Regions from separate parts of the Ruegeria sp. CH10 genome, predicted to be linked through region 1. Evidence: riboswitches for the same ligand, from Rfam matches in the RefSeq annotation. Region 1 holds a riboswitch; each other region holds the start of a gene.
The links. Region 1 has a riboswitch for cobalamin ahead of ACRZ94_RS11000 (DUF1636 family protein). Riboswitches for the same ligand answer to the same signal wherever they lie in the genome.

Region 1 (4,383 bases):
GTGGTGGCCCGTCCATTCGATCACCGGCGCGTCACCTTCCAGCAGAACGCGGTTTTCGGCTATGGGCAGGTCCTCGGCCACAAGGGTCAGGACCAAACGGTTGGTCCATTTACCCGGTTCCTCGCGGATATTGGCGGGCGCGTTCGAGCTTTCGATCAGCACTGCCGCCGCCTCGGAGCGGTCGATACCGTGATAAAAGTGATAGCCGTGGCTCGTCTCGGACGTTCCGCCAAAATAGTTTTTCAGCGTAGCCGTATCGATCACAACGGTTTGCGAGGCCTCTTCGTTCAGATACCGGCCCAGCGCCGGAGACGTCACACCGGACCGCAACAGAATTGCCGCGTTGAAAATGGCATTGGCCCCCAGCCCAAAGGCGCTGGCCCGCACTTGGATGTCTTTCCCATCCGGCCCGCGCAGCACCCCATGCGTGGCCTGCCCACCCTGCAGCAGAATCGCGCGGAACTCGGTCTCAAGCACATAATGGGCGCGGGGATGTGCGAGATGCTCAAATCCGTTCAGGATCGTGAATTTTGCATCTATGGGGCAAATGCCGCAGACGCCATTTGCGCAGCATGTCGGCCGCGTCCCCCCGTTTGCCCGCGCGGTCGGAAGCGGCACCCACGCATTGCTATGGGCCTGCAGCACCTGATCGGCGCGCGATTGTATGTGGTGAGGATGCGGAAAGGGTTTGTCGCGGGGCAGGATATGGTCAGACCCGCCGCCCGCAATCTCCATCAGGGTTTCGGCACGTTCATAATACGGGGTCAGGTCCTCATACCCAAAGGGCCAATCCACCCCGACGCCAAACCGGGTGCGCAGGTGGAAATCATCAGGGTGAAACCGAGGCGTATCCCCCCACCAGAAATTCGAATTGCCACCAAAGGTGATGAAGCTCAGCCAGTCCTTGCGCAAACCGGATGTGTTGCGCTGTGCGATCGGCTCACCCGGTCGCCAGCCATCGCGCAGCTGCGTATCATGGGGGCGCATGCCGCCCTGTTCGACGATCAGCACATCCAGATCGGGCGGTAAACCATGCGCAAAGAACATTGCCGCAAAGCTGCTGCCAACGATCACAACATCCCAGTGCCGGGACGCAACCTGTGCTAGGTCAATGCGTTTCATCTGTTCAACCATGGCCTCTGGCGAGGCGCGAACCACGTTACTCATACACGAAAAAGATGTCTCAGGGTAACGGCGCGCGGGGCTTTGTCAAATAAACAAAGCGCGGGGACGCAACCCTTAGTCCGCAGTTTGCGCGCCGCCACTTTTGCGCCGGTTTGCCTTGCGGAAGTGATCCTTGGTGCTTTGGGTCCAGTTCAACTGCTCCTCCTGTGCAGTCAGGGTTTCGACGTGATCGGACTCCAGCAGGAAGGTCGTGCGCATGGGCATGATCCCGTCAACGACCATCACGTTTTGCGCGGACGGATCAATGCTGAGCGTTCCGGTCAACCGCACGGGCTGATGGACATGGTTGGGCGTCCAGTCGACATTCAACCGGACCCGGATCATCTGATTGGGCGGCGGCGCGGGCAGATGACTGCACATCCCGCTTTGTGGCACCAGATAGACGACACTCTGCCCATCCGCATCCGGCGGCGCAGGGATGGCAAACCCCATCAGCGTGACGGTCTGGCCATCAAGATCGGGATTGCCCGCAGATCCTGCATTATCCCGGCGCTGCGTGACCGCCTGCACCTGATCCAGCAGCCAATCCACATCTATTGCATCGGCTGTCAGAGCGGCCTCGGTTTCTGTTAAAAGCATCTGCCATTTCCGGCGCTCTTCGTCGCTGCCTGCACCCTGTTGCAACCTGCCCCGCAGGCGCAGGGCAAAGATGACATCATCGAACTGTTCGGGCGTGAGGGCGCGAAACGGGTCCTCGTAATTCTGGGCAGCGGGATCTGGCAGTTCAGACCAATCCAACACCTGGCCCGATGCGGCCGCAGTGCCGAACCAGCCCAGGGCCAACAAGGCCAGAATGTGAACCCAATTGCGCATGTCCCGACTGTACCGATCAGACGGGATCATTCCAGCCTCTTTCCGCGGGCACGCGCAGAGTTTATCTGCGCCCGCCCACTCCGGAAACTGTCAAACTGAGAACTTTATCATTGACCCATCGCAGGAACTGGGGCAGTCCATCTGACGATGGTTCCCCGCAAGGGGAAGAGAAAGGGAATACGGTGCGGTTTGCCAACAGGCGCCAAGTCCGTGACTGCCCCCGCAACTGTAAGCGGTGAGCAATGCCAAATATCCACTGGCCCAGCGGCTGGGAAGGATGGCAAAGCCACGACCCGCAAGTCAGGAGACCTGCCATCATGTGTTCAACCAACCCGGGGCGGGGCGTCCTGGAAGGAGGCTATGATGACACGACTGGCGCGTGTTTCGACGATCGATACCCTCTGTGGCCGCTGTTGACGGGCGGGCCTGAGGATGTCGGAAAAATCTGATCATGTCATTCTGATCTGCACGACCTGCAAAGGTGAACTGAGCGCAGAGGCCATTCAAACAGCGCTTGCAGATAAGCTGCCTGTGGGGTTTGCGGTGCGCACCGTGGACTGTATGGCAGGCTGTGCCCGGCCAATAACGGTTGGGTTTCAGGCGGTGGGCAAGGCGCAATACCTGTTCGGCGACATCCGCACGCAGCGCGACATCGACGCGCTGGCCACCTTTGCCCATCAATACCAGCAAAGCGTTGATGGCTGGACCAGCGCAACGGACCGGCCTCGGGCGCTTTATACCAAGACGCTGTCCCGCATGCCGCGACTGGAGTTTGGAGGGCGACCATGACTCACCCTCCCTTTTTGGTTGCTGAAGACCTGGAGTATTACGCCCTGAACGGGGATGTCCTGCTTCAGGGCGTCTCGTTCGAATTGGACAAAGGGGCAATTCTGGCCATTGCGGGGCCCAATGGGGCAGGCAAGACAACGCTGCTGAACCTGCTATGCGGTGCGGCTGATCTGGTTCTGGGCGATGTCCGTGTCGGCGGGCGCAGCCTGAAACAGATGTCGGCCACCGAACGCGCCCGCATGATCGCCGTTGTCAGCCAGCAGGAATACCCTGACGGACGGCTGGAGCTGCGCGATTATGTGGCCCTTGGGCAGATCCCGATCCGCGCCGACCGGTCTGCGGCTGAACACGCGGCTGAACTGGACCGGATACTCGACCTGACCCATCTTGGCGCTCTGGCGGGCAAGCGCATGGCGCAACTGTCCGGGGGTGAGCGTCAGCGGGCGCATATCGCCCGCGCGTTGGCCCAAAACCCGGCCCTACTATTTCTGGATGAACCCACCAACCATCTGGACCCGGATGCCAAGGGGCGGATGCTGTCGCTGGTGGCTGAACTGGGTATCACGGTTGTGATGATCGTGCACGATCTGGTCATGATCCCGGAATTCGCAACCCATGTGGCGCTGATGAAATCCACACGTCTGACCAGCTTTGGCACGGTGGCCGACGTGCTGACACCCGAACATGTGCGCGACACGTTTGGTGTCGATTACCTGTGCTTTCAGCACGAAGGCCGGATGATCCCGGCCCTGGATATCCGAAGAACACCTGTTTCAACTTAACCCAAGGAACTATTGCACATGAAACAACTCTGGTCTGCTGCCGTCGTGGCCACCATTGCGGGGGGTGCCTCGGCACATGAGGTCACGGTCGACAATTGCGGCGAACCGCTGGTCTTTGAAACCCAGCCCGAGCGTCTGGTCGTGCATGACATGAACATGACCGACATGGCCTTTGCGCTGGGTCTGCAGGACAAGATCGTGGGCCTGACCGGCATCACCGGCTGGTACAAAACCAGCCCCGAGTTTGACACTCTGCGCGGTGACATCCCTGAGCTGGCCCCGAAATACCCGACCGTTGAAAACCTGGTCGCGGTAGAGCCCGATCTGTTCTTTGCCGGTTGGTACTACGGCATGAAGCCGGGCGGTGACGTGACCCCCGACACGCTTGCACCCTTTGACATCAAGACCATGATCCTGACGGAAAGCTGCGTGCATCTGGACAAGGACCGCCCCGAGGCCAGCATGGACCTGCTGTTTGACGACGTTCTGCGTCTGGGCACCGTCATGCATGTCGAAGACAAGGCCGAGGCGCTGGTCGCTGGCTGGAAAGAGGAACTGGCCGCGATTCAATCGCAAACCGCCGATGTCGCCAAACCCCGCGTTTTCCTGCTGGACGGCCCGGCAGATGCGCCCTTTACCGCTGGCAAATTCGCCATCCCCGACGCGATGATTGCAGCTGCGGGTGGTGAGAATGTCACCCATGACATGGACACCAGCTGGGGCCGCACCTCGTGGGAGGCCGTGGCCGCCGCGAACCCGGAATTCCTGGTGCTGCTGGACTATCAGACCGGCAATGGCGCGGCGGATACGTTCA
Region 2 (4,383 bases), on a different contig from region 1:
GATATAGCTGATCGACCCTGTTGGCGGCACCGCCTGAAGGTTGCGGTTATAGAGGCCGTGCCTCATCACATCGGCCTTCAGCGCCGCCCAGTCATCACGCGTGGGCAGAGTCATGCCATCAAACAGCGCTTTTACGCGGTCGTTTTCGGGCAGCCAATCGCGGGTGGTGTATTTGTCGAAGAATGTGCCCGATGCATAGTCGGAGTCCTCAAACCCCTTGAATGACGTTTTGCGTTCCTTGGCCAGATCGCAAGAGGTGCGGATCGCGTGATAGGCCACGCTGGCGAAATAGACCGAGGTGAACTCAACCCCTTCGGGTGAGCCATAGTGGATATGTTCGCGCGCCAGAAACCCGTGCAGGTTCATCTGCCCCAGACCAATCGCGTGGCTTTCATCATTGCCACGACGCACGGAGGGGACCGAGTCAATCGCCGACATCTCAGACACTGCCGTCAGTGCGCGGATCGCAGCGCCAACAGTGCGGCCCAGATCGCCGCCATCCATCGTCTTGGCGATGTTCAGCGACCCGAGGTTGCACGAGATGTCCGTGCCCAGATGCGCATAGCTGAGGTCATCATTGAATTCCGACGCCTCATTCACCTGCAGGATTTCCGAGCACAGGTTCGACATGTTGATCCGGCCCGCGATTGGGTTCATCCGGTTCACCGTGTCCTCGAACATCACATAGGGATAGCCGGATTCGAACTGAATCTCGGCAATGGTCTGAAAGAACTCGCGCGCGTTGACCTTGGATTTGCGGATGCGTTTGTCATCCACCATCTCGTGATATTTCTCGGTGACCGAGATTTCCGAGAAGGGCACGCCATAGACCTTTTCCACGTCATGCGGTGAGAACAGGTACATATCGGCGTTCTTTTTCGCCAGTTCAAAGGTGATGTCGGGGATGACCACGCCAAGGCTGAGGGTCTTGATACGGATTTTCTCATCCGCGTTTTCGCGCTTGGTGTCGAGGAACCGCATGATATCGGGGTGGTGCGCGTTCATATACACGGCCCCAGCCCCTTGCCGCGCGCCCAGTTGGTTGGCGTAGGAAAAGCTATCCTCCAACAGTTTCATCACAGGGATCACGCCCGAGGACTGGTTTTCGATCCCCTTGATCGGTGCGCCATGCTCGCGGATATTGGTCAGCAGCAGCGCCACACCGCCGCCGCGCTTGGACAGTTGCAGGGCCGAGTTGATGCCGCGCCCGATGCTTTCCATGTTGTCTTCCAACCGCAGCAGAAAGCACGAGATCAGCTCACCACGTGACGCCTTGCCCGCGTTCAGGAAGGTTGGCGTGGCGGGTTGGAACCGGCCATCCAGAATTTCCTCCATGAAGGACAGGGCCAGCGCCTCATCCCCGCGCGCCAGTGCCAGTGCGGTCATCACAACGCGGTCTTCGTACCGCTCAAGATACCGTTGCCCGTCGCGGGTTTTCAGAGTGTACGAGGTGTAATACTTGAACGCGCCCAGAAAGGTCGGAAACCGGAATTTCTTGGCATAGGCCGAATCCCAGATCTGACGCATGAAGTTCTTGGAATACTGGTCCAGAACGGCCGCTTCGTAATAGCCTTCGGACACCAGATAGCCCAGCTTTTCATCCAGCGAGTGGAAGAACACGGTGTTCTGGTTCACATGCTGCAGGAAATACTGCCGCGCGGCCATGCGGTCTGCGTCGAACCTGATCTTCCCCTCACCATCGTAAAGGTTCAGCATCGCGTTCAGCGCGTGATAGTCCTGCTCATTTACGCTGCTGTCGAGCATTGGTGTCTCCCTAGTTTTTCAAGCCCGGCGCGGACGCGGGCGATGTCGGTGTCAGTGCCGGCCAGCTCGAAGGAATAGAGCAGCGGAACGTTGCATTTCTGGGCGATGATGCGACCGGACATGGCGTAGGTCGCACCAAAGTTGCGATTTCCAGCGCCGATCACCCCGATGATCCCGGCGCGGCGGGCCGGGTCGTTCAGAAACCGGATCACCTGTTTCGGAACCGCCCCGCGCCCCTCGCCATCGGCATAGGTCGGGCAGATCAGAACATAGGGGCCTTTGGGGTCAGGCAGCGGGTCCATCCCGGTCGGAATGCGGAAAGAGGTCAGCCCCAGCCGCGTCACAAAGCGGTGGGTGTTTCCGGATTTCGATGAGAAATAGACCAGCGCCGGGATCGGCGCGGTCATGGATCAGGCCAGTTGGGCGATCATGTCGGGGCGAAAGCCCGACCAATGCGCGCTGCCTGCGACCACAACGGGGGCCTGACGATAGCCCAGCTCGGTCACATGGGTCATGGCGCTGTCGTCCTGAGTCAGATCGACCACATCATAGGCGACGCCCTTTGCATCCAGCGCGCGGGTGGTTGCGGTGCATTGTACGCAGGCGGGTTTGGAATATACGGTAACGCTCATGTCGTCCTCTGTCCTTTAATCAAAGTCGAGGACGCTGCGGGGAAAATGCCCCAGAACACGCCCCCGAACCCTCCGTTCGTGGTTATCATTTGCGCCCGGCAGGTCTCCTGGCTTGCGGATCGTGGTTCGGACTGGCCTTCCCAAAAGCACGCTTTCAGTGGCGTGTTCAGCCGAACGATCCGCTTACAGTTGCGGGGGCAGCGCCGGTTTTTCACCGGTTTCCCTCTTAGCTTTCGACAGGAATCGAAAGAACCGAAGCAACACTATATAGAGTTTGGTTGCCACTTCTTGTCAATATATAGGGTGAAGGTCCGATAAATTTCTTTTTCGCACAAAACGTGCCCCGGCCACAAAATGGTGAAGTCCTAGTGTGATCTCTTGTCGAATCAACCCCGTTTGTGTTTTGTCGCCGTGATGGTTCCCTGACCGCGATCTGCGGGACGGGATAAAAGGGAATACGGTGCGGCGCTTTTCATGCCAAATCCGTAACTGCCCCCGCAACTGTAGGCGGTAAGCGACCCGAGATCGTCCACTGGGCCAAAGCCTGGGAAGGATCGGGACAGCGTTGACCCGCAAGTCAGGAGACCTGCCATCCGATTTTAACGTAGCTGGGCGGGGTGTCCCAGAGGGAGTAGACAGTGTTTCAAACGGTCCATGCCGTAAAAAGACGTGTCCTTGCTTGCCCCCCGTCCGACCGGAGGAGGCGAGGCCCATGTCAGTACAAAAATCCCCTGTCCCACAAGACGGGACACATGGGGTAAACGCCTTCCCCGCAGATCTACCGGGCTGCTTCGTCGCTTGCGGTGCGCAGCAATGATCAGGCGTGCCATGACCAAATGGGGCAGGTGCCTGACGGAATACAGCGTGACAGTTCTGGTGGCAGGCGCTTTGGCGCTGTCGGCGCTGTTGTGGCTATCGATCTATGCGGTGATCTGATGACAACTGTTCTGCAACTGCGCGACCTGACGCTTGGATATAGTGATCTGACGCTGTTTCGCCGCCTCTCAATGGATATTGAGGCCGGAACCACCCTTGCTGTGCTGGGGGCCAACGGCTCTGGCAAAAGCACGTTTGTCAAAATGATGCTGGGCCTGATGGACCCTCTTTCAGGCAGTCTGCACTGGCCACAGGGACGCCCGCGCGAAATCGGCTATCTGGCGCAGATGACCGAATTCGACCGGCGGTTTCCCATACGCGTGCGGGATCTGGCCGCAATGGGTGCGTGGCGCGGGTTTGGATTTCGGTCCGGACTGGACAATGCGGCGCGGGATCGGATGACCGCCGCCTTGGATGAGGCCGGTGTTCTCGATATCGCCGACCGTCCCCTGCATATGCTGTCGGGTGGCCAATTGCAGCGGGCGCTTTTTGCGCGGGTCATTATGCAGGATGCCCCTTTGATCCTGCTGGACGAACCCTTTGCCGCCGTTGACCAATCCACCGAGGAGCATCTGCTGAAGATCATCCGCCGTTGGCGCGACGAAGGCCGTGCGGTGGTTCTGGTCGTGCACGATTTGTCCTCGGTTCTGGATCATTGCAGCCATGCCCTGTTGCTGGGCGGGCAAGAGGCAACGCACGGGTCGGTCAATGAGGTGCTGACCCCCCACCGGCTGGTGACTCAGGGCTATATGTCGGAAAGCCAGGCCTCATGGATGTTCCGCAACAACTCCCCCGCATCGGAGAGCGCATATGTTTGATCTTTTCGCCGAAATGTGGAGCTTTGCGTTCATGCGTCGCGCTTTTGTGGCGACAACGGTTCTGTCGGCCTCGGTCGCGCCGGTGGGGGCGTTCCTTGTTCTGCGCCGCTTGTCGCTGGCGGGTGAGGCGATGGCCCATGCGATTACGCCCGGCATCGTTATCGGCTTTGTCACGGCGGGCCTGTCGGTCATGTCGCTATTGGTCGGTGGGCTGATTGCGGGCGTAGGCGTTGCCATTCTGACCGCGTTTCTGGCGCGCAGAACCATCCTGCGCAGCGATGCCAGCCTTGCAT
Region 3 (4,383 bases), on a different contig from region 1:
CGTTTCCACAGGCGCGCCAAAGCTTTCCTGATGGTAGCTGCCCATGTCGAATCCCAAACCGGTCAGGGCATCGCGGACGGCCTGCATAAAGGGTTCGGGACCGCAGCAATACACCTCACGTTCCAGATAATCCGGAGCCATCAGGCCCAGCATCAATTGGTTGAATTGGCCTTGATATCCAGTCCAGGGGCGGTAGGGGTCGGCCTCTTCCACAACGAATTTCAGATCCAGACCGGGCGTTCGGCTGGCCATCTGTTCCAGACGTTGGCGAAAGATGATCTCGGACGGGCGTTTGGCGCAGTTGATGAAAACGATGTCCAGATCGCGCCCTTCATCCCACATGCACGTGGTCATCGACATCATCGGCGTGATGCCCGAGCCTGCCGAGATGAACAGAAACTTGCGGGCCGGGCTTTCCACATTGGTGAACAGGCCAGCCGGACCGATGGCCCTGATTCCCATGCCCGGCTTCAGGTTGTCCAGCATCCAGCGCGTTCCAATGCTGTCGGGCTGCGCTTTGGCAGTAACCGTGACAGAGCGCGGCCGCGATGGAGAGGACGAGATCGTATAAGTGCGATGCACGACGCCTCCGGGCTGGTCGGGGGCTGGTATTTCCAGCGTCAGAAACTGGCCGGGATGATAGGCGAAAAACGCGCCTGACGGGGCCCGAAACGTAAAGCTGGCCGTATTGGGCGTTTCAGGCACGACCGAGACGCATTCCAGCATCTCACTATCCTGCCAGACCGGGGCCACTGTATTGAGGTCTTTCATCCCCGTTACTCCGCAGCCATGACGTCAGGGGCCACATGATTCGCCAGCGTGTTGCAATACCATTCAACAAACTGCAGCACCCCGGATTCCTGTATGCCTGAATAGGGTCCCGGCACGTAGGCCGGGCTGTTGATACCTAGCTGGTTGTCCTCGACCACCTGCCGGTCTTCGTCATTGGTGGCCATCCAAACCTCGGTCAGACGCTTTAGGTCATAGTCTGTGCCCTCGACGGCCTCTTTGTTGACCAGCCATTTGGTGGTGACTTCGGTCTCGGTTGGGCTGATCGGAGTAATACGGAAGACAATCGAATGATCGGCCAGGAAATGGTTCCATGTGCTGGGGTAATGAAACTTCAGCAGCGTCCCGGCATCGGCAAAGGGCGCGCGGCCCAAAAACCGGCGCACGGCGGATTTGCCGTCCATCGTATAGCTTTCCGCCCCTTCCTTAAGAGGCATCCGCGCCAGACGGTACTGGCCGTCATCATGCAGATAGAACTGCGAAGGCATGCCGGCCGCTTTGCACCGGTCGAAGTGGTCTTGCATGAAGGCGGGGGTTTCGCCGCCTTCGATCCCGGTTACAGAGGGGTCATCCGGGAAAGTCCGGCAGAGCGAAGGATGGTTGCCGCCACAGTGATAGCATTCACGGTTGTTTTCCCAGACAAGTTTCCAGTTGCCCTTTTCGACGATGGTGCTTTCAAACGCGATCTTGGCGTTGTTCAGGTCGTGGGGCTCAAGATAGGGGCGTGCGATATTGGCAAAGGTGTCAAAGTCGGGGGCCTCATCCGCAAGACAGATGTAGATAAGACCGGCCAGTTCGCGGCAATGCACGGTTTTCAACCCATGTTGTTTGGGATCGAAATCGGGGCCCATGTCCCGCGCCCAAAGAAGCGAACCATCCAACTCATAAGTCCATTGGTGATATGGGCATACGAGTTTCGGCGCATTGCCCTTTGCCGCCTTGCAAATAACCGAGCCGCGATGGCGGCAGGTGTTGTGAAAAGCCCGGATCTGATCGTCTGCGCCGCGCACGATAATCACGCGGTAGGCGCCCACGGTATAGGTAACGTAATCGCCCTTTTTCACCAATTCACACGCGGGAATGGCAAACAGCCACTGGCGGTAATGTATGGCCTCAAGGTCGGTCCGAAAAACATCGGGGTCCGTGTAAAACGCCTGCTCCAGAGCATAGGCTGGGTTTCGACGTGCCAACAGGCTTTGAATGTTGCTCACTTCTGGCTCTCCTGCCGCGCCCCGCGGCATTGCTTGGGCAGATGACAAAGAAGACCAGCCCGGAGCCGCGCGAGGATCGCGTCCGGAACATGCGCCCCCACCGCCACCCGCGGTTTGACATATCTGCAAGGCTGGTTTCCGGACTTGGAAGGGGCTTTCACCCGGTTCGGCACCTTCCCGGGATCCTCGTCCCAGTGGTTCTTGCCGAGCCTGACCTTCGTTACCGTTGCGGGGGCAGTGGCGGAATTTCACCGACTTCCCAATTATCCACCGCCCGGGTCTCGGGCGGCAGCACCTCACACGCGCACCCTAGCCGGGGTCCTTCTGGCCGCTGGAAAAAATGCGACATTTTATGCTGAAAAACTGACACGATGATTTTTTGACGGCGCTGCACGGATATTGGGGCCGGGTTTCTCGGGCCTCAGGCCACCGAACCCCTGTGTCGCGCTTTGCCGCCGCTTGGGGCTATTGGGATTTCTCAACTTTATGTAAGATCCAATCCCTCACCCTTTGCGCATCATCCGAAAGGGGGGTCTTTTTGGACCAGACCAGATAAAATCCCTTACCCGTGGCCCATTGCCAATCGGCTTTTGCGGCAAGAAGCCCCTGTTTGACCAGCCTGTCCGTCAGGTGTTTCCATCCAAAGGCGAACCCTTCTCCGGCCATGGCGGCCTGAAGCACAAGAGCGTAATCATTCAGGCGAAGGCCTGTGTTCGGCACAGCGGTGCGGATTGAAAAATTCGCGAACCATTCGCTCCAGCTTGGGCGCTGCCGTATCGGTTCTTCCAGATGGATGAGCCGCTGGGTCAACAGGTTCGGAAGGCTGCGCAGATCGACCGCTGCTGCCATGACACGCGGCGATGCGACGGGATAGATCACCTCGGGCGCGATCAATGCACATTCGCAACCCGACCAGTCCCCATTGCCCAGCCGTATCGCAAGGCTTATGTTTTCGGCATCGATATCGGGTTCCCGGTCGCTGGATTGCAGGCGCAAATCAATGCCGGGATAGCGTTTCTGCAATTCCGCAAGGCGCGGCATAATCCAATAGTTATTAAACGCCGTAGATGCGCTGAGCGTCACATATCCCGTCTGGTTGAGTTGTTGAATGGATGTCACTGACAAAGACAGCTGCTCAAAGGCGCGCGTGACATCAGCCAAAAGCCGTTGTCCGGCGCTGGTCAGAACAACCTGACGATGGCTGCGGGTGAAAAGCGGCGTGCCCAACCCCTCTTCCAGGCGACGGATTGCGACGCTGACGGCGGGTTGCTGCACGTTCAGCTCCTCAGCGGCGCGCGTAAAGGATTGCAGGCGAGCGGCCGCCTCAAAGACGACAAGATGGCGGGGTGAGCCAAGGAGCTTCCAGAGTTCTTGCATAAATTGCTTTTATGCTAACCATTCAAATTTACAAGCGTCACAACCCGGCCCTCAATCGTTAAAGTCGCGCGAAAAAATGGAGTAGCTCACAATGGCTCGGCGCGCGCGTCAATCCCGTTCCCGCGGTTCAGAGGCCGGTTCAGTTCCGGCATCCCCCTATATCCAGCGACGCTTGGCGTTTTTTGATCCTTTGAATGAAGAGGATCTGCAGCGCCTTGAGGCACAGGTCGACTGGATTTTCGAAGAGGTCGGGATTGCGTTTCGCGACGACCCCGAGGCGCTGGAGCTGTGGCGCCGCGAAGGGGCAAGAATCGAAGGTGACCTTGTTCGCGCCGATGCGCAGTGGATTCGCAGCCTTTGCGCCAAGGCCCCCAAAAGCTTTACTCAGGTCGCCCGCAATCCTGAACGTTCGGTCGTCATTGGCGATGGCAATCAGGTGTTCGCGCCGGTTTATGGTGCGCCCTTCGTGCGTGATCTGGAAGGCGGCCGCCGCTATGGCGATATCGAGTCGTTCGAAAAGCTGGTCAAACTGACCTACATGCACCCGAACCTGCACCACGGTGGCTTTGTCACCTGCGAACCCTGCGACGTGCCGGTCAGCAAACGCCATCTGGACATGATGTTCGCCCACATGACGCTCAGCGACAAGCCGCATCTGGGTGCCATCACCGAGATGAGCCGCGCACAGGACAGCGTCGACATGGCCGAGATCGTCTTTGGCGCGGATTTCATGGAAGACAACTGCGTGATCATGGGCAACGTGAACACGAACTCTCCGCTGTTGGTGGACCGCGTGGTGACGGAATCGGCACGGGTTTATTCGTCGCGCGGTCAGGGTCTGATCGTGGTGCCGTTCATCCTGTCCGGCGCGATGGGCCCGGTCAGCACCGCCGCCAGCGTTGCACAGGCCATGGCCGAGGCGATGATGGTCTGCGCCTATGTCCAACTGCTGCGCCCCGGCGCGCCCTTTGTTCTGGGCAACTTCCTGTCGTCCATGTCGCTGAAA
Region 4 (4,383 bases), 320 kb from region 1:
TCCGTAACCGAAGACCCTGACCTGATTTGCCTGTTCGAAAAGGCTCATACCGAAACCCGCCGCAAAGCCGCGCAGCCGGTGGGACACACCGAGCAACACTTGCACAGCTATTTCAGTTTCTGCTCCGAAGACAGGGGTCTAGCGCTGGCCGCAGCCGCACAGGCCGCGGGTCTACGGCCTTATCTGCAGGGCACGGCCTATGCGCAGTTGCCGCTGATCTCGGCCATCGCCCCGTCTAAATTCGGTGGACGGGCCGGGCCCCGGTTCTTTACCGACGTGCCGGCGGGCGAGATTTGCCTGCGCCACGTCAAGGACCTGTATGTCTTTCCCAACGAACTACAGGCGCTGATCCTTGACGGCACTCAGCTCGGCGACTGGTTGGAAATGTCGGCCAGTGTGTTCAATCAGATCATACCCGGGCAGGAAACCGACTTGGTAGACCCCCGCCGCGTGGGCCATAACTTTGATATTCTTCATGGGCTCAGCTGCCAGATTGACCTGACGCAGCCCGCCCGGTTTGATCCGTCAGGGCAAACCATCCATCCCCAGGCCTCCCGGGTTCGGAACATCCTGTTTCAGGGCAACCCGCTGCGCCCTGATCAGCGTTTTGTGGTTGCTCTGAACAATTACAGAGCCAATGGCGGTGGTCACTTCCCGCATTTGGAGCGGGCAGAACGAATCCCCCTTCCGATCCTGTCAGTGCAGGAGGTCTTACAGGCCTATATCGCAGGCAACCTGCCACAGGACCCTTTGCACCATGTATCCCGGCCGTTTCGGTTTGCTCCGATACCCGGCGGCGCCACCGCACTGATCCGAACCGGCTCGAAAGCGACGCAACATATCTCAGAACTGGATGCTTATCGTCCGCAGGTGCTGGGCGAAGACGCCGAGGGGTTTTTACAAATCCGATTGGCCCTGTGACGGGTTGCGTTCCACCGGTTCCTTACTTATATCAAGCCCTGAGAGGTTGGCGCGGGCGAGCGCCTCGCCAACCTGGTCAGGTCCGGAAGGAAGCAGCCACAACGAGCCCCGCTTGGGTCGATGTCCAACCTCTCACTTCATCCCCACAAGAAGAATAATACGCGCTATGCGATCAGCTTTGGCCAGACGGCTGCGCTGCGTCGGGCGAACGCGCCGATATGGCCCACTTTGGTCAGACCGAAATCCCCCGGTGACAAGAGATGGCGGCGCGCGTGCGGTCCGTACAGATCGGCCAGCCGCCACACCGCGTTCGGCGGCACGACATCATCGTCGTCAAACGTGTACAAATCCACCGGGGTTCTCGATTGCGCCCACCCCGCGTCGGGCAGGGTTTGGCCGATCTCGGGCAGGTAATTGCGGGGCGCGGTGCACCAACGGCGCCATTGCCAATAGACGCTGGCTGGCAAATCAGCGCCAAAGCCCAAGGCTTTGCCCGGCAGATAGCCGAGCGCTTTTACTGCAAGCGGCGCATGACCGTACCAGAACAACAAAGCCAGCGCCCGGTAAGGCCAAGGATGGTCAGACACTGTCACAGGCCCGGAGCAGACACAGATCATACGGTCGATCAGATCAATATCCGGCTGAACAGGCCCCAACATACCACCGACGGAATGACCGATGCTCCACTGCTGAGCCTCGGGAAACCGTCTCCGCATCTCGGTTCGCGCCGCAGGCATATCGATCAAAGCCCAATCCGCCATTGTGACCGTGGATGCCTTTAACGGCCCCTTCAGCGAATGGCCAAAATCGCTGTAGTCATAGGTCATGCAAGCCATGCCCTGTTCGGCCGCCAACCACCGGGCAAAGTGCTGGTAATAGTCGCGCGGCACACCTGTCGCACCGTGAATCACAACGGCAACTTCAGGATCAGCCACCGGCGCATAAAGACGCGCAGACAGCGTGCCTGTGCCCGAGGGGAATTCGAAGTCCTGCGTCGATACAGTCTGCGCGGTGTCCAGCATGGCGCGGCTCCCGATTCTGAACCAGACGGTTCACTTTTCTATACCGGCCCGATTTCCCGACCCAAGTCAACAGGGGCGCAACATGACCATGCGTCCACCTCGTCGCGTCAATTGCGCGCTTGACTCGGGTCACCTGCACCCGCTAGCGATTGCGCGATGGTTCTCGTCCCCGATCTTCGGGGCGGGATGAAAAGGGAACACGGTGCGGTTCTGATTGGCTATGCCGATATGAACCAAGGCCGCGACTGCCCCCGCAACTGTAAGCGGTGAGCAATGCCAAAATACCACTGGCCGAAAGGCTGGGAAGGTCGGCAACGCGATGACCCGCAAGTCAGGAGACCTGCCATCGAACACAACTGTAACTCGGGCGGGGTGTCCGGGCAGGTCGTCAGTTCGCTGTCACACCTGATCTTTGCCCCGCTCAATGCGCGGAGGGCGCAGTATGATCTGGAAGACAAAGACGCACGAATTCTCAGCCACCCTATGCCAGAAAACCGGCAAGACCTGCCCGGCCCTGGCGCAGATGGCCCGCGCCATCGTGCAAGCCATGGAAAGCGCAATACCGGCCACATCCGACGATTTCGAATTTGAAGGCAGCGCAGAGCTGGCCCATTGCCCGCAAGGATGTGCTGTTCGGTATCGGGCGAACAGAGACCAAATCCTCATGTTCGGCGGGGCCGAGGCTGACGCCCCCATCGACGCGCTGGAGGACTACGCAGAAATGCTGTTCGGGCCAGAGTTCACCACCCGCCCGGCTCAGATGTTGCCGACGCCTCCTTGCGCAATGCTGCAAGTGTCGAAACTGGCAACCGGGGCGGCGGTCCGGCCGGAACAGCGGGTGGCTCTCTAATCTATCCTTCCGGGGTGGCGCGATGGGCTTGCACCGCCCATTCCATCTGACCTTCGGTTTCGACCGCACAAGGGCGAACCGCGCGCAGGCGCTTCAGCGCCGCGTCCGGCAACTCGCCCAGTTCGACCATCAGGCGTAGCACGACCATTCCCGAGCGTCCGCACCCGCCCCGACAATGGACCAGCACCCGCCCCGCACCGGCCAATACCTCTTTCGCTGCGGTGCTGACATCGGGCCAGACGGCCTGAATATCAGAGGGCGGCGTGCCAAAATCGGCAACCGGCAAATGCGCCCATTGGATACCCGCATCGCGAAGATCATCCCCAAGGCGAGAGGCGCCTGCCTGCTGCATCTCCGCACCAGTGGTCATCGAAATCACCAGCTTCGGCTGCCATTCCCGCAGGACCGAGAAATCCCATACGTAGCCCCCCGCCCGACCCGGCAGAGGCGACAGGGCAAGCAGCCCGTTTCCCACGTTCACTGCATGAATCGCAAAATGACTCATATGCGTGCCCCTTTTTTCAGATGCGCTTCTACGATGCGCAAAGCGCGATGCAAACCGAATTTCACCCATTGCGGCGGTGGACGCGGGCGGCGGGGGTCTCTACGCTGCATCGGAACCCGAATCCGACAGAGCCCCCATGACCGACACGCCCAGCCCCGCCTATCAGGTTCTTGCCCGCAAATACCGCCCGGAAACCTTTGCCGATCTGGTCGGTCAGGACGCCATGGTGCGCACCCTGAAAAACGCGTTCGAGGCGGATCGGATCGCGCAAGCCTTCATCATGACCGGCATTCGCGGCACCGGCAAAACCACGACGGCCCGGATCATTGCCAAGGGCATGAACTGCATCGGACCCGATGGTACTGGTGGCCCAACGACCGAGCCTTGCGGCCAGTGCGAACACTGCACCGCCATCATGGAAGGCCGCCATGTCGACGTGATGGAGATGGACGCCGCCAGCCGCACCGGCGTGAACGACATCCGCGAGATCATCGACAGTGTGCGGTACCGTGCCGCCAGCGCCCGTTACAAGATCTATATCATCGATGAGGTCCACATGCTGTCGACCAGCGCCTTCAACGCGCTGCTCAAGACGCTTGAGGAACCGCCCGAACATGTGAAGTTCATCTTTGCAACCACCGAGATTCGCAAAGTGCCGGTGACGGTATTGTCCCGCTGTCAGCGCTTTGACCTGCGGCGGATCGAGCCCGAGGACATGATCGGCCTGCTGAACAAGATCGCAGCGGCCGAGAACGCGCAAATCGCTGAGGATGCTCTGGCCCTGATCACCCGCGCCGCCGAAGGATCGGCACGGGATGCAACCTCGCTGCTGGATCAGGCCATTTCCCACGGCGCCGGAGAAACCAGTGCCGATCAGGTGCGCGCCATGCTGGGTCTGGCCGACCGCGGGCGTGTGCTGGACCTGATGGACATGATCCTGCGTGGGGACGCCGCCGGCGCGCTGACCGAACTTGGCGCGCAATATGCCGAAGGGGCCGACCCGCTGGCCGTGCTGCGCGATCTGGCCGAGATCACACACTGGGTCTCGGTCGTCAAAATCACACCCGATGCGGCGGAAGACCCGA

Region 2: another riboswitch for cobalamin. It lies ahead of nrdH (glutaredoxin-like protein NrdH); the one in region 1 lies ahead of ACRZ94_RS11000 (DUF1636 family protein).
Region 3: another riboswitch for cobalamin. It lies ahead of ACRZ94_RS16170 (aromatic ring-hydroxylating oxygenase subunit alpha); the one in region 1 lies ahead of ACRZ94_RS11000 (DUF1636 family protein).
Region 4: another riboswitch for cobalamin. It lies ahead of ACRZ94_RS12645 (hypothetical protein); the one in region 1 lies ahead of ACRZ94_RS11000 (DUF1636 family protein).

Annotation. Positions count from the first base shown of each region.
Region 1 is NZ_JBQFQY010000003.1:161,929-166,311, reverse strand. It holds gene ACRZ94_RS11010 (GMC oxidoreductase) at 1-1,167, opposite strand, end outside; gene ACRZ94_RS11005 (DUF3299 domain-containing protein) at 1,240-2,028, opposite strand; cobalamin riboswitch at 2,130-2,329, shown strand; gene ACRZ94_RS11000 (DUF1636 family protein) at 2,431-2,787, shown strand; gene ACRZ94_RS10995 (ABC transporter ATP-binding protein) at 2,784-3,569, shown strand; gene ACRZ94_RS10990 (ABC transporter substrate-binding protein) at 3,588-4,383, shown strand, end outside.
Region 2 is NZ_JBQFQY010000005.1:240,349-244,731, reverse strand. It holds gene nrdE (class 1b ribonucleoside-diphosphate reductase subunit alpha) at 1-1,764, opposite strand, end outside; gene nrdI (class Ib ribonucleoside-diphosphate reductase assembly flavoprotein NrdI) at 1,746-2,159, opposite strand; gene nrdH (glutaredoxin-like protein NrdH) at 2,175-2,396, opposite strand; cobalamin riboswitch at 2,477-2,668, opposite strand; cobalamin riboswitch at 2,795-3,004, shown strand; gene ACRZ94_RS15965 (hypothetical protein) at 3,210-3,332, shown strand; gene ACRZ94_RS15960 (metal ABC transporter ATP-binding protein) at 3,332-4,090, shown strand; gene ACRZ94_RS15955 (metal ABC transporter permease) at 4,083-4,383, shown strand, end outside.
Region 3 is NZ_JBQFQY010000005.1:286,324-290,706, reverse strand. It holds gene ACRZ94_RS16175 (FAD-binding oxidoreductase) at 1-771, opposite strand, end outside; gene ACRZ94_RS16170 (aromatic ring-hydroxylating oxygenase subunit alpha) at 777-2,030, opposite strand; cobalamin riboswitch at 2,113-2,314, opposite strand; gene ACRZ94_RS16165 (LysR substrate-binding domain-containing protein) at 2,466-3,377, opposite strand; gene ACRZ94_RS16160 (trimethylamine methyltransferase family protein) at 3,469-4,383, shown strand, end outside.
Region 4 is NZ_JBQFQY010000003.1:485,177-489,559, reverse strand. It holds gene ACRZ94_RS12660 (bifunctional 2',3'-cyclic-nucleotide 2'-phosphodiesterase/3'-nucleotidase) at 1-921, shown strand, start outside; RNA gene ffs (signal recognition particle sRNA small type) at 961-1,059, shown strand; gene ACRZ94_RS12650 (alpha/beta hydrolase family protein) at 1,086-1,943, opposite strand; cobalamin riboswitch at 2,084-2,305, shown strand; gene ACRZ94_RS12645 (hypothetical protein) at 2,386-2,793, shown strand; gene ACRZ94_RS12640 (protein-tyrosine phosphatase family protein) at 2,795-3,298, opposite strand; gene ACRZ94_RS12635 (DNA polymerase III subunit gamma/tau) at 3,435-4,383, shown strand, end outside.